2 regions of the Gordonia sp. NPDC062954 genome follow, and region 2 is predicted to be linked to the other one. Evidence: riboswitches for the same ligand, from Rfam matches in the RefSeq annotation. Region 2 holds a riboswitch; the other holds the start of a gene.
The links. Region 2 has a riboswitch for S-adenosylmethionine ahead of ACIGKQ_RS24720 (hypothetical protein). Riboswitches for the same ligand answer to the same signal wherever they lie in the genome.
Positions count from the first base shown of each region.

Region 1: linked by a shared signal. The riboswitch ahead of ACIGKQ_RS08920 (aminotransferase class V-fold PLP-dependent enzyme) and the one ahead of ACIGKQ_RS24720 (hypothetical protein) in region 2 are both predicted to bind S-adenosylmethionine.

Region 1 covers NZ_JBITWL010000006.1:192,364-198,033, forward strand. Annotated here, with positions in the region: gene ACIGKQ_RS08900 (DUF4878 domain-containing protein) at 1-161, shown strand, start outside; gene ACIGKQ_RS08905 (rhodanese-like domain-containing protein) at 158-571, shown strand; gene ACIGKQ_RS08910 (O-succinylhomoserine sulfhydrylase) at 568-1,767, shown strand; gene ACIGKQ_RS08915 (isochorismate synthase MenF) at 1,908-3,011, opposite strand; SAM riboswitch class IV at 3,101-3,214, shown strand; gene ACIGKQ_RS08920 (aminotransferase class V-fold PLP-dependent enzyme) at 3,229-4,521, shown strand; gene alc (allantoicase) at 4,594-5,577, opposite strand.
Region 2 covers NZ_JBITWL010000048.1:5,816-11,485, forward strand. Annotated here, with positions in the region: gene ACIGKQ_RS24705 (UvrD-helicase domain-containing protein) at 1-660, shown strand, start outside; gene ACIGKQ_RS24710 (hypothetical protein) at 985-2,775, shown strand; gene ACIGKQ_RS24715 (DUF3293 domain-containing protein) at 2,985-3,494, shown strand; SAM riboswitch class IV at 3,591-3,705, shown strand; gene ACIGKQ_RS24720 (hypothetical protein) at 3,836-4,741, shown strand; gene ACIGKQ_RS24725 (hypothetical protein) at 4,946-5,670, shown strand, end outside.

The DNA of each region.
Region 1 (5,670 bases), on a different contig from region 2:
ACGGGCAGATCGTGATCCCGGAGATCGCCGACATCACCGTGAACGGTGACCGGGCGACCGCACAGGTACATTGGCATTTCGACGAGACACCGGACTCAGAACAGGTCACGGATGTGGTCGTGGTGCGAGAAGACGGGGACTGGAAGGTGTGTACGTCGTGAGCTACGCGGGTGACCTCACGCCCCTGGAGGCGTGGAAGAAACTGGAGAACGACCCCAAGTCGGTGCTGGTGGACTGCCGCACCCGGGCCGAGTGGGCGTTTGTGGGTGTGCCGGATCTCGAGGTCATCGGTAAGAAGACGGTGTTCATCGAGTGGAACACCTTCCCCGACGGCCGCCACAATGATGCGTTCGTCTCGCAGTTGCGCGATGCGGGAATCGCCGATGACGACGAGGTGATCTTCATCTGCCGGTCCGGACATCGGTCCATCGGGGCGGCCGAGGCAGCGACCGCAGACGGGGTCGACAAGGCCTACAACGTGCTCGACGGCTTCGAAGGTGGGCTGGACTCCGACGACCACCGCGGCAACGCGGGCTGGCGGGCACAGAACCTCCCCTGGCGGCAGTCGTGAGCAAGCAACTGCCCGAAGGTGTTTCGGCTGACACCCTGGCCGTGCGGGCCGGCCTCGATCGGTCCGGCTTCTACGAGACCTCCGAGGCCTTGTACCTGACCAGTGGTTACGTCTACGACTCGGCGGAGGCCGCCGAACGCGCGTTCACCGGTGAGGACGAGCGCTTCGTCTACTCCCGCTACGGCAACCCCACAGTCGAGATGTTCCAGGAACGTCTGCGCCAGATCGAAGGTGCGCAAGCGTGTTTCGCCACAGCCAGCGGAATGGCCGCCATGTTCGTCGCGCTCGGTGCGCTGCTGAAGGCCGGTGACCGCCTGGTGGCCGCACGCAGCCTGTTCGGCTCGTGCTTCGTGGTGTGTAACGAGATCTTGCCCCGCTGGGGTGTGGAGACGGTGTTCGTCGACGGCGAGGACCTCGACCAGTGGCGCGATGCGCTGTCGACGCCCACCACGGCGGTGTTCTTCGAGACCCCGTCCAACCCGATGCAGACCCTCGTCGACGTCGCCAAGGTGACCGAGCTGGCGCACGCCGCGGGTGCGAAGGTGGTGCTGGACAACGTGTTCGCCACCCCGCTGCTGCAGCGCGGACTCGACATGGGTGCCGACGTCATCGTCTACTCCGGGACCAAACACATCGACGGCCAGGGACGCGTGATGGGCGGTGCGGTTCTCGGCGAGCAGGAGTACATCGACGGCCCGGTGCAGACCCTGATGCGCCACACCGGGCCGGCGTTGAGTCCTTTCAATGCGTGGACGATGCTCAAGGGCCTCGAGACGATGCGGTTGCGGTTGGACGCCTCGGTGTCCTCGGCGTTGCGGATCGCCGAGTTCCTTGAGGCCGATCCACGGGTGGCGTGGGTCAAATATCCCTTCCTGCAGTCTCATCCGCAGTACGAACTCGCCAAGGCGCAGATGTCGGGCGGCGGCACCGTGGTGACCTTCGAGATCGCCGACCGCGACGGCGTCGGTGGCAAGAAGCGGGCCTTCGAGGTGCTCAACGGCCTGCAGATCGTCGACATCTCCAACAATCTCGGCGACTCGAAGTCGCTCATCACCCACCCGGCCACCACCACCCATCGCGCGATGGGTCCGGAAGGTCGAGCCGCCATCGGCGTCACCGACTCGGTGGTGCGGCTTTCGGTGGGGCTCGAGGGCGTCGACGACCTGATCGCGGATCTCGATCGGGCGCTGGGGTGAGGAAGTCGGCGGGCTGATCTCGATACGGCCCTCGGCTGGCGCCTCGGACCTACTCGATCACCGGAGAGTCAGCCCAACCGCTGGGCGACGTATCGAGGAGCGACGAACCTTCCTCCGGGTTGTGGGCGATCAGGAAGTCGTCAGGCATGCGCTATACCCAATGCGTTGAGGACGGTCGCGAGTTTGGCGGTGGTCTCGTCGAGTTCGTCCTGTGGGTCGGACTGGGCCACGATCCCGCCGCCGGCCCAGGTGCGCAGACTGTGGCGATCTGCGGCAAGCTGCAGGCATCGGATGGTGACCATCCACTCGCCGTCGCCGGCGTCGTCGCACCAGCCGACCGCGCCCCCGTAGAGCCCGCGTGGGTCTTCGACATCGCGGATCAACTGGGCGGCAACATCACTCGGTGTGCCACAGACCGCGGGGGTGGGACTGAGCAGCGCCGCGAGATCCAGCGCGGTGACCGACGGATCACGCAGCGTCGCGCGGATGGGTGTCGCCAGGTGCCAGATCTCGCCCGTGGAGCGGACCTCGGGGGTCGACGGTGCATCCAGATCCGAACTCAACGGGGCGAGCCGGTCGCGGAGGTAATCGACGACGAATCGGTGCTCGGCAAGGTCTTTCGACGACGACGCGAGCGCCTCGGCGGCCGCACGGTCCGCGGTAGGGTCGGCGGATCGGCGTGCCGAGCCTGCGTACGGTCGGCAGGTGACGACCCGACCGGTCTTGCGCAACAACACTTCCGGGCTCGAGCCGAGTAGCCACGAATCGTCGCCGATGACGGCCCCTACGTCCACGGCGAAGGCGTTGTGGTCGACATTGCCGCCCGCCAGTGCGGCAAGCAGATCGGTGACCTCAACCGGCTGCCCGATCACGATGTCGACGGCGCGGGCGAGGACCACCTTGTCGACCACGCCGTCGGCGATCTGTTTGATGGCTGCGACCACCCGGTCGCGGTGGGTTCGTGGATCGGGGTGGGCCGTCATGGACACAACCTCGCGCGGTGTCGGCGGCACCGGCGTCAGCGGTGCGGCGTCCACATCGAGGACTTTTGGTTCGACGAGCGCCGCATTGTCGGCTGGGTCGAAAGGGATTGCCCCGGTGATGGCCCGAACGTCACCCGTGGAGAGGGCTGCGCGGGCGGCGGCGGTGTCGGTGAACGCACGCCGACGACCACGGGCGCGGACGGTGCCGTGGGGTCGGGACAGCACGAACACCTCGCGGTCGTCGCCGTCGGAAGTGGACATGACCTCACGGTACCGGCGCGGCTCGCCGGGTTTCGCTCACGATGATCGGAAATTGACTCATCCGGGGCCGATGGGCGACTGTTGATGCGGGTCATGAGTGCCAGTGACAAGCCCCGGCTCGCTGGCCGGCAACCCTCCTCCGCGGTGGGGTGCTCCGGGTGACGACCCGGCTGTGGTCGAGGTGGCCACGGCAAGTGCGGATTCCCTAGGAGCGTTCATGTCCACTGTGCTGTCAGACCCATTCATCACGTCACTCGCGGCTGCGCCGCTGCCCGCGTGCCCGCAGCCGACCCCGATCCCGCCGCTGGCCGAGGTCGTCGGCGCCACCGCGCACGTTCCACTGTGCTCAGGCGGGTCGGTGCGCTATGTGAACCTCGACTACGCGGCCAGTGCGCCGGCGCTGGCCGCGGTGGCCGGCGCCGTGCAGGCCGCGCTCGGCCAGTACGCGAGCGTCCATCGGGGTGCCGGACATCATTCGCAGGTCACCACCGTCAGGTACGAGTCGGCCCGCGAGTCGGTACGAGCCTTCGTGCGCGGACGGATCGACGACGCCGTGGTGTTCACCCGCGGCACCACCGACGCGATCAATCTGGCCGCCCGGGCCACTCGCGGCGATGTCGTCGTCCTGGATATCGAGCACCACGCGAATCTGTTGCCGTGGACGGCCCGCGAGCGCGCCGGGGGCGCGCGGGTGGTGCGGGCGCGGTCGACGATCGAGGACACCCTGGCTGCGCTGGAGGCGGAGTTGGCGGCGGCGCCGGCTGCGTTGCTGGCGGTGACCGCGGCGTCCAATGTGACCGGTGAAGTGCTGCCGATCGGCCGGCTCGCCGCGCTGGCCCACCGACACGGCGCCCGCATCCTGGTCGATGCAGCCCAGCTCGTCGCGCACCGGCCGGTGTCGATGGTCAGCCACGGTATCGACTACCTCGTGTTCTCCGGCCACAAGCTTTACGCGCCGTTCGGCGCCGGGGTGCTGATCGGCCGGGCGGACTGGCTCGACGCGGCCGACCCGTACCTCGCCGGCGGCGGTGCGTCGGCGGCAGTCACCCTCGACGACGCAGCGTCGGCGAGTGTCGAATGGCGCAGCGGCGCAGCTCGACACGAAGCGGGATCACCGAACGTGCTGGGCGCCATCGCGATCGCGGCGGCCTGCGAGGCGTTGGCCGGCATCGGCTTCGAGACCATTGGTACGCATGAGGCGGAGCTGTTGGGTCGCTTCGACGCCGGACTGGCCGGGATCGCCGGCGTCGAGCTGCTGCGGATCTTCGACGACTCGACCGACCGGGTCGGTATAGCCGGGTTCGTCGTGGACGGTCACGCGCCCCGTGAAGTCGCCGAACATCTCAGTGACACAGCGGGAATCGGCGTGCGCGACGGAAAGTTCTGCGCACATCCGCTGCTGCAACGGCTCGGCTTTCCCGATGGTGCGGTGCGCGCGAGCTTCGGCCTGGGGACCGGCGCAGACGACATCAACCGTTTGGTGGAGGCGCTGCACCGATTGCAGGCCTGACACATCCGCGCACCGAGCGCGCATCCGCGCACGTCTCGACATGCGCGGATGCGCGATAGATGCGCGCGAAGCTCAGGCCTCGCCACGCTCCCACTGCTCGATGAGCTCGGCCTCCGCATCGTCGGTCAATGTGCCGTACAGCTTGAACCGCGCCATCCCACCGTCGGGGTAGATGTCCATGCGCGCCTCGGTCATCGGACGATCGAGGTCGATGACGAAGCGATGGCGGGTGTCGGGCTGCAGCTCGGTGCGGGGCAGGACCTCGAACCACTCGCCGTTCTCGCCGTCGCGACCCCGAACCGTCGCCGCGCCGGGAGCGTTGCCGAGGAAGTAGCTGGTGTCGAGTTCGACGAGGCTGACCTGGCCGCGCCCGGCCAGCCGGACCTGGACCCAGTCGTTGCCGTCGTCGCGGCGCCGCGAGGTCTCCCAGCCCTCGCCCATGTTGCGGGCGCGTCCGGGCATCAGCAGATTGTTGGGGGAGCTGTAGAACATGTTGGAGCAGGCGGTGATCAGGCCGCCGTTTTCCAGTGCGGCGAGGTCGAAGTGGCCGTAGCGGAAGAAGTGCGGGTTGGGCACTCCGCGACCGTGCACGCGGAAGCGGGCCACGCCGCCGTCGGGGTGCATCGTCAGTCGCACGTGCGTGAAGCGATTCTTGGCGTCCACCTTGAACGGATTTCGGGTGTCACCCTCGGCGGGGGACTTGTCGACGATCGTGACCCACTCGACGTCGTTGAGTAGTTGATCGACCGAGACGACGCCTTCCACTGCGGCGGCCTCCACCGAGATGTGCGGTGGATAGTTGCCCTTGAACCACGACGTGTCGACCACCACGCCGTAGATGACGCCGGGCGCGCCGAGTCGGACGATCGCCTGGTCGACCCCGCTCTGCCGCCGTCGCCGGGTCTCCCAGCCGTCGTAGACCTGGCCTTTGTGACCGAACGTGGCCGGCTGGTACTGCGCCGCCGGCGTCTTGATGAGGTTCTGCGCCTCGGCGAACAGGTCGTCGTTGGTCCAGACCACCGCGCCCCCGAGATCGCGAAGGGCGAGATCGGGCATGGAGGTGAAATGCGGACGGTTGCCCGATGTGGGAGGCGGCTGAGGAGTCACGTTTTCTGATCGTAGGTAACGGTTTGCCTTCCCACGAATCCG
Region 2 (5,670 bases):
TGGTCCCAGGAGACCGCTCGGATTGCTGAGGTGTCGGCGCTGCCAGCGTCCTACTCGGCGACCCGGATCGCGCACCCCGGTGATGTCGGCGCGACCGAGCTGCTTGGGCTCTACCGCGACGGTGGTCTACTCGCATCCTCGGCGCAGCCCGACGTCGTCACCGCGGGTACTCCCAGCCTCGACAGCGGAACCGACTTGGGGACTGCGCTGCACGCGGTCCTGGAGGAGGTTGATTTCAGTGCAGATGACGACACGATTGATGCAACCGCGCGACTGGCGGCATCCGCTGCCGGCCTGGCGGATATCGACCATTTCGTTGCGCTCACGAAGTCGGCCCTGAGTTCCGCTCCCGTTCGACGTTCGGCGGAACGCGAGCATTGGCGCGAGATGCAGCTCGCCGGCTTGAGCCCTGATGGCGAGACCGTCGTTGAAGGCATTGCGGACCTCATCTACCGCGATGACGACGGATCGCTGGTGATCGTCGACTACAAGACCGACGTCGGAGTCTCGCAGGAGACGCTCGAGGCGTACTGGGCTCAGCTGTCGATCTATGCGGAACTGCTGCGCCAGGCAACGGGGGAACGTGCGTCGCGGCTGGAACTGGTGTTCTGCCGGGTAGGGGCGGCTGTGGTGGTGACGAGGTCAGTGGTGGGAGCCTGAAATGGTGGCGTCGACCGCGTTCAATGTGACTGCCCGCTACGAAGCCGGCAATGACGAGGGTCCACCGCTGGAGCACTTCCCGGTGGTCTCCGGCGAATGCAAGCTCCTCGTCCGGGATGCCAGCCTGTGTGAATTACGATGTGGCGGCGGGAATGTCATCGCACTGACTGGTTCACGGGGTCTTTTGGCCGGGTCGCGCACGGCAGGAAGCCAACACGACGTGCGTTCCGGGTTTCAGCGCGGACCCGTTCGTGAGGGGTCTCGGGGCCATCGATGTGTTCGAACTTCCGTCCGCGGAGATCAAAAGCAAAGTGGGAGTGAAAGATGAGTAGCCCGGTATCAGCGGAGACACTTCTGGCGAACTATCTTCGTGGGTTCTTCTGGGCCGACGATGAGTGGCTCGAGGTCAACGGGTCGGAAGCCACCTACTGGCAGGCTCGACTGGCACAGACCACGTCGGTCGAAGTACTACCGGATGGCAGAGTGAAGTGGCGGGTCCGCACCCTTATCGTCGAGCACGTGTCCAGCGGCACACTGGCGTCACACATCTGCCTTGCGCTGAATCGCCATGCCGTCGGCTGGAGTTTCGCCTACAACCCCGTTGATCACACCATCCACGCCCTTGTCGCGATTTGTGCTCCTCCGCATTGGGACACATTCATCCTGCGCCTGTCCGAGAAGGCCAAATTGAGCGCGTGGATGTCGGATGTCATCGCAGAGCGACTCGCGTCGGTTGTCGGTGGCGTACCTGCCTACGGTCACCCTCCTCGGCGGAGTGCACCGCGGCAGAGTTTCGATGCGACGTATTACCTGCTGGAGACAATCCGTGGCAGACCAGAGTGGATACTGGACCTTACGAAGTACCAGTTGCCCTCCGTGGAGGACGCAGCTTCGACCATCGCCGAGATTGTCGACGTGCCGCGGGCTCAGGTCTGGTGCGACCGGAATCAGATGAGACTGCCCATAGGTACGTTCAACGGCCGCGATGTGCACATGAACGCAGGCTATGCACGGCATCCCATCGCCGGGGAATGCTGGCAGAGTTCCCTGAAGTTGGGCGCTGACAGGATCTCAGACCCGCTTGCCGAACAACTCTCGGCGATGACGTGGCATCTCTTTGTTGATTCCGAGACGAACCTCCTGGGTGGCTGGAGCTATGAGGCCGGTCATCTCGTCTATCAGCAGTGGAACACGATGTCAGAGGTTCGCTGTCAAGAACAGCTTGGCTCCTACGACGGTAGGTCGGCGGCAGATCTGTGGGGCTTCACCTCAACGCTGAGCGATGTCCTCGGTGAAATCGCCCGGGTTCCATTGCGGTGGGAGCCGCAAGGCGGCCTGCTGAACGACTCTTCACAACGAGCGGAATGGGTCATCGCGTCGATCGCCGAACAAGCTCGACCGGCTCTTGCGGGCAGGCAAAAAACCGAGGACGAGCCCGCCGACCGTCGCCTGCTGTGGATGGAGCGTCGTCAAACCGTCAGTGTGGCGATCTGGTTCAACCCGATGGGTCCGACGGTCACCAGTATGGAGGTTTGTGCCCTGCCCGACGGGGCCGAATACCTGATGTACTACCGCCGACACCCATCGGCGCCCTACTACTGCGTCCTCGGCCCTGTCAGTGACGGCCCTCAATTGGCGCGGTACCAGGAGGACGGAACCAAGCTGCTGGTTGACGGTACACTCCCGAATGTTCTTGTGCAGTGGAATAATCCAACCGCTACGGCCGAGGAAGTGCCGCAGGTGCTTCGCAATAGGGTTATTGAGGTCGCGCAGCAGTCCGGTACCGATTTGGCCGCCGAAGCGGCATGGATCGCTGAAACGATCGGCCAGCCTTGGAAATTTGTTGATCATGAAACAACAGAGCGCGATCGCGTGCGCGCGGCTGCGGCCGAAGCAGCTGCTGCCCGGCCCGCCCCCGATCATGGCTTCGCCCAGTGGTGGGAGCAGGCCTCCAGCTTCGACAACTCAGTTGCCAACTTTAAGGAACTGCCGGATGCCTGGGATGGATCACTGAACGTGCTGAAGGGCAACGAGTATCTGGGAATGCTCGATGTCGGTCCGATGTTGCTGACTTACTCGTCAATTGGCACCCCCGACCCTGACCAAATCGGATGAGGGCGAGCGCACGGGGTGACATCGGTATGGGCAGCACGAGCGTCTTTGCGTGCCGGTTCCCGGATGTGTGACCCACTTACCGCGTTGCAGAAGGGCTGTCGCACCGGATTCGCGCGTAGTTCGGAGTCGTACGATGGCATTCTGAAGTCTCGTCCTGCCGCCAACGACGAAGACGTCGAGACATCTCGGCGTCTCTCTCGGGGGAACTAATGGCTCGATCGAAGCACGCGCACTCAGACTTTGTGTGGCCAAACCGAGGCGAGCTGGTGCGCCATGCAGAAGACGACGATCTGTGGAAGCAGTACCTCAGGACCAAGGTTCACATCGACAGTCCCGCTGGGGGTGGAACGGTTTGGCCAGCCGAGAGCGGCGAGGTGTTGCCACCCCTTGGCCCTTTGCATGTCATTACAGCTGTCCAGCCCGACTCCGTGCCCACGAGTGACGAGAATGCTGCTCGCCTGTCGGTGTTGGATCATGAACTAGACACCGAGAGTGTTCATTTCATGCATGCCGTTGGGCTGAGCCTCGATGATGATTATCACGAGACCAGCAGGGCGGTATTCGGACTCACCGACGCCCGTGCCCGCGATATCGGAGGGCGATTCGGCCAGGTGGCGATCTTTGCCTGGCACGGCCGACGTTGGTCCTTGTTCGCGTGTGCGACCGACCGGCAGACTCACCGAGGTTGGCGGTGGATTCAAGACGGTAGTGCTCGCTGACGGTGCCGTAGTGATGGCGCTGTGCGGTGGCTGCAGCGCCTTCGAGATGCCTGCGACTCAAGAAGAATGTCGGTGCGCCTCGCTATATTGATGACGCTTCATGAGTCGCCGACCCCGACGCTCCGGCTGGGCGGCACGCCAACCCCACGTTCATGGGTGGCCCGGATGGCCGAAGCGGCCCGCACCGACCGGTGCCGGGCAAGAGCGCCTCCCCGCCGGAGGCTGCGAGTCGAAGAGATTCGCGTTATCTGACAACCGCCGACTACCCGCTCACGAACGCGGTGGGCACACAACCCCGCGAGCGTGCTGACCCAGGACCGACCGAAAGGAGACCGATCTCTGTGAAGCTCTACTACCACCCTGACTACGTCGCCGCCGGGTACGGCTTCGACACCACCCGCAAGTCCGGCTGGATCGCCGACTCACTGGCCAGCGACCCGATTGAGGGTGTCGAGGTCACCGCTCCGACGCCGCTGACCGTGCGCGACCTCACCCGCGTCCACGACCCCGAGTATGTGGCAGCAGTGCAGACCGGCAACCCGCAGTGGCTTGCCGAGTCGCAGGGATTCGCATGGGACCCCGCGTTGTGGCAGATGGTGCTGTCGTGCAACGGCGGCGTCGTGGCAGCGGCACGCAGCGCCCTGGATGAGGGCGTGGCCGGCTCGCTGTCCTCGGGACTGCACCACGCGCGTTACGACGAGGGCGCAGGATTCTGCACTTTCAATGGCCTGGTAGTCGCGGCGAAGAGACTGCTGCACGAGGGCGCAGCGCGGTCGGTGCTGATCCTCGACTTCGACGCACACTGTGGCGGCGGCACCGCCCAGCTCATCAAAGGTGACGAGCGCATCACGCAGGTCGATGTGTCGGTCAGCTCGTTCGACCGCTACCCGGGGCAGGCCAACTCGACCCTGACGCTGGTGCACAGCGCCGACGAGTACCTGACCACCATCAAGGGGGCACTGGCCCAGGTCGATGCCACCGCGATCGATCTGTGCCTGTACAACGCGGGGATGGACCCCCACGAAGACTGCGTTGTGGGCGGTCTGGACGACATCACCGCCGACGTACTCGCCTGTCGGGAGCGCATGGTGTTCGACTGGTGCCAACAGGGCGCTCTAGCGACGGCGTTCGTGCTCGCCGGCGGCTACATCTCCAGAACGCTTGATGAGGACGCCCTGGTGGAACTGCATCGACTCACCATCGGCGCCGCTGCCAATCTTCTGGCAGAGCCCTACTCACGTTTGTGACCTACTGCGCCCGCACCGGCCGGCCGCGCACGAGCCACAGTTGTCGGCGCTGCTGCACACAGTGACGAACCTGAGCTTGAATGTGTTGGACGACCGAACTTCGCTCATTGGCCGCTATCAGGGGCTGTCGGAGGACGTGCCGTGCCGTAGTGCACCCTGGGTGTCAGTCGTCGCAGAGCATGCAGGGTGTGAAGGAGCGAACCGATGACGGACGCGGCGAGAGTCGACGACGAATGGCTGAAATTGGGGTTGGGAGATGCCCATCTAACGATCGCCAGAGCAGTGTTTGAAACACCTGCCGATGTGAGGCCGTGGGTTAGTGTGCTAGCCCGCTTCGGACCCACGCCCGACAGGCTGAGGGAGGCCATCTTGGCGGGGCTCGACCCGGATGAGTTTATGGCTTGGCGATCGGCCGGTGTCCCTTCGCAGAATATCGGCCAATGGCCAAAGTTGTTGTCGCAGGCAGGCCTCACGCCCGACCACGTGAACCGGTGGAGGTCAGCTCGCCACAAGCCGTCGACCCTACCTCGCATTGTCGGCTATTTATCAGACGATGTCACCTTCGACGAAGTCCTGGAATTGATCGAGAATTGGAACGCGGAGGGTCTCATCGGAGTGGTCGAGTCAGGTGTCGATATCTCGGATGTAGTCGAGATGCGGAGGGCCGGTGTTCGTGGGCAGACGCTCGTCGACTGGAGTTCATCGGAAGTCCCTGCCTCAGCCTGGAGCGACTGGATGGGGGCAGACGTTTCGCCAGACGTGGCCGTGAGATTTCACGCCAGGGGGCTTGACGCCAACACCGCACAGGAATGGCTCGGCACCGGACTGTCGGTGACCGAAGCTGTCGAACTATTGGACAGCGACGTGGACATCGTCACCGTGCATGAATGGGTTGACTCCGGTTTTCCGCCGGCGGACACCGCGACGTC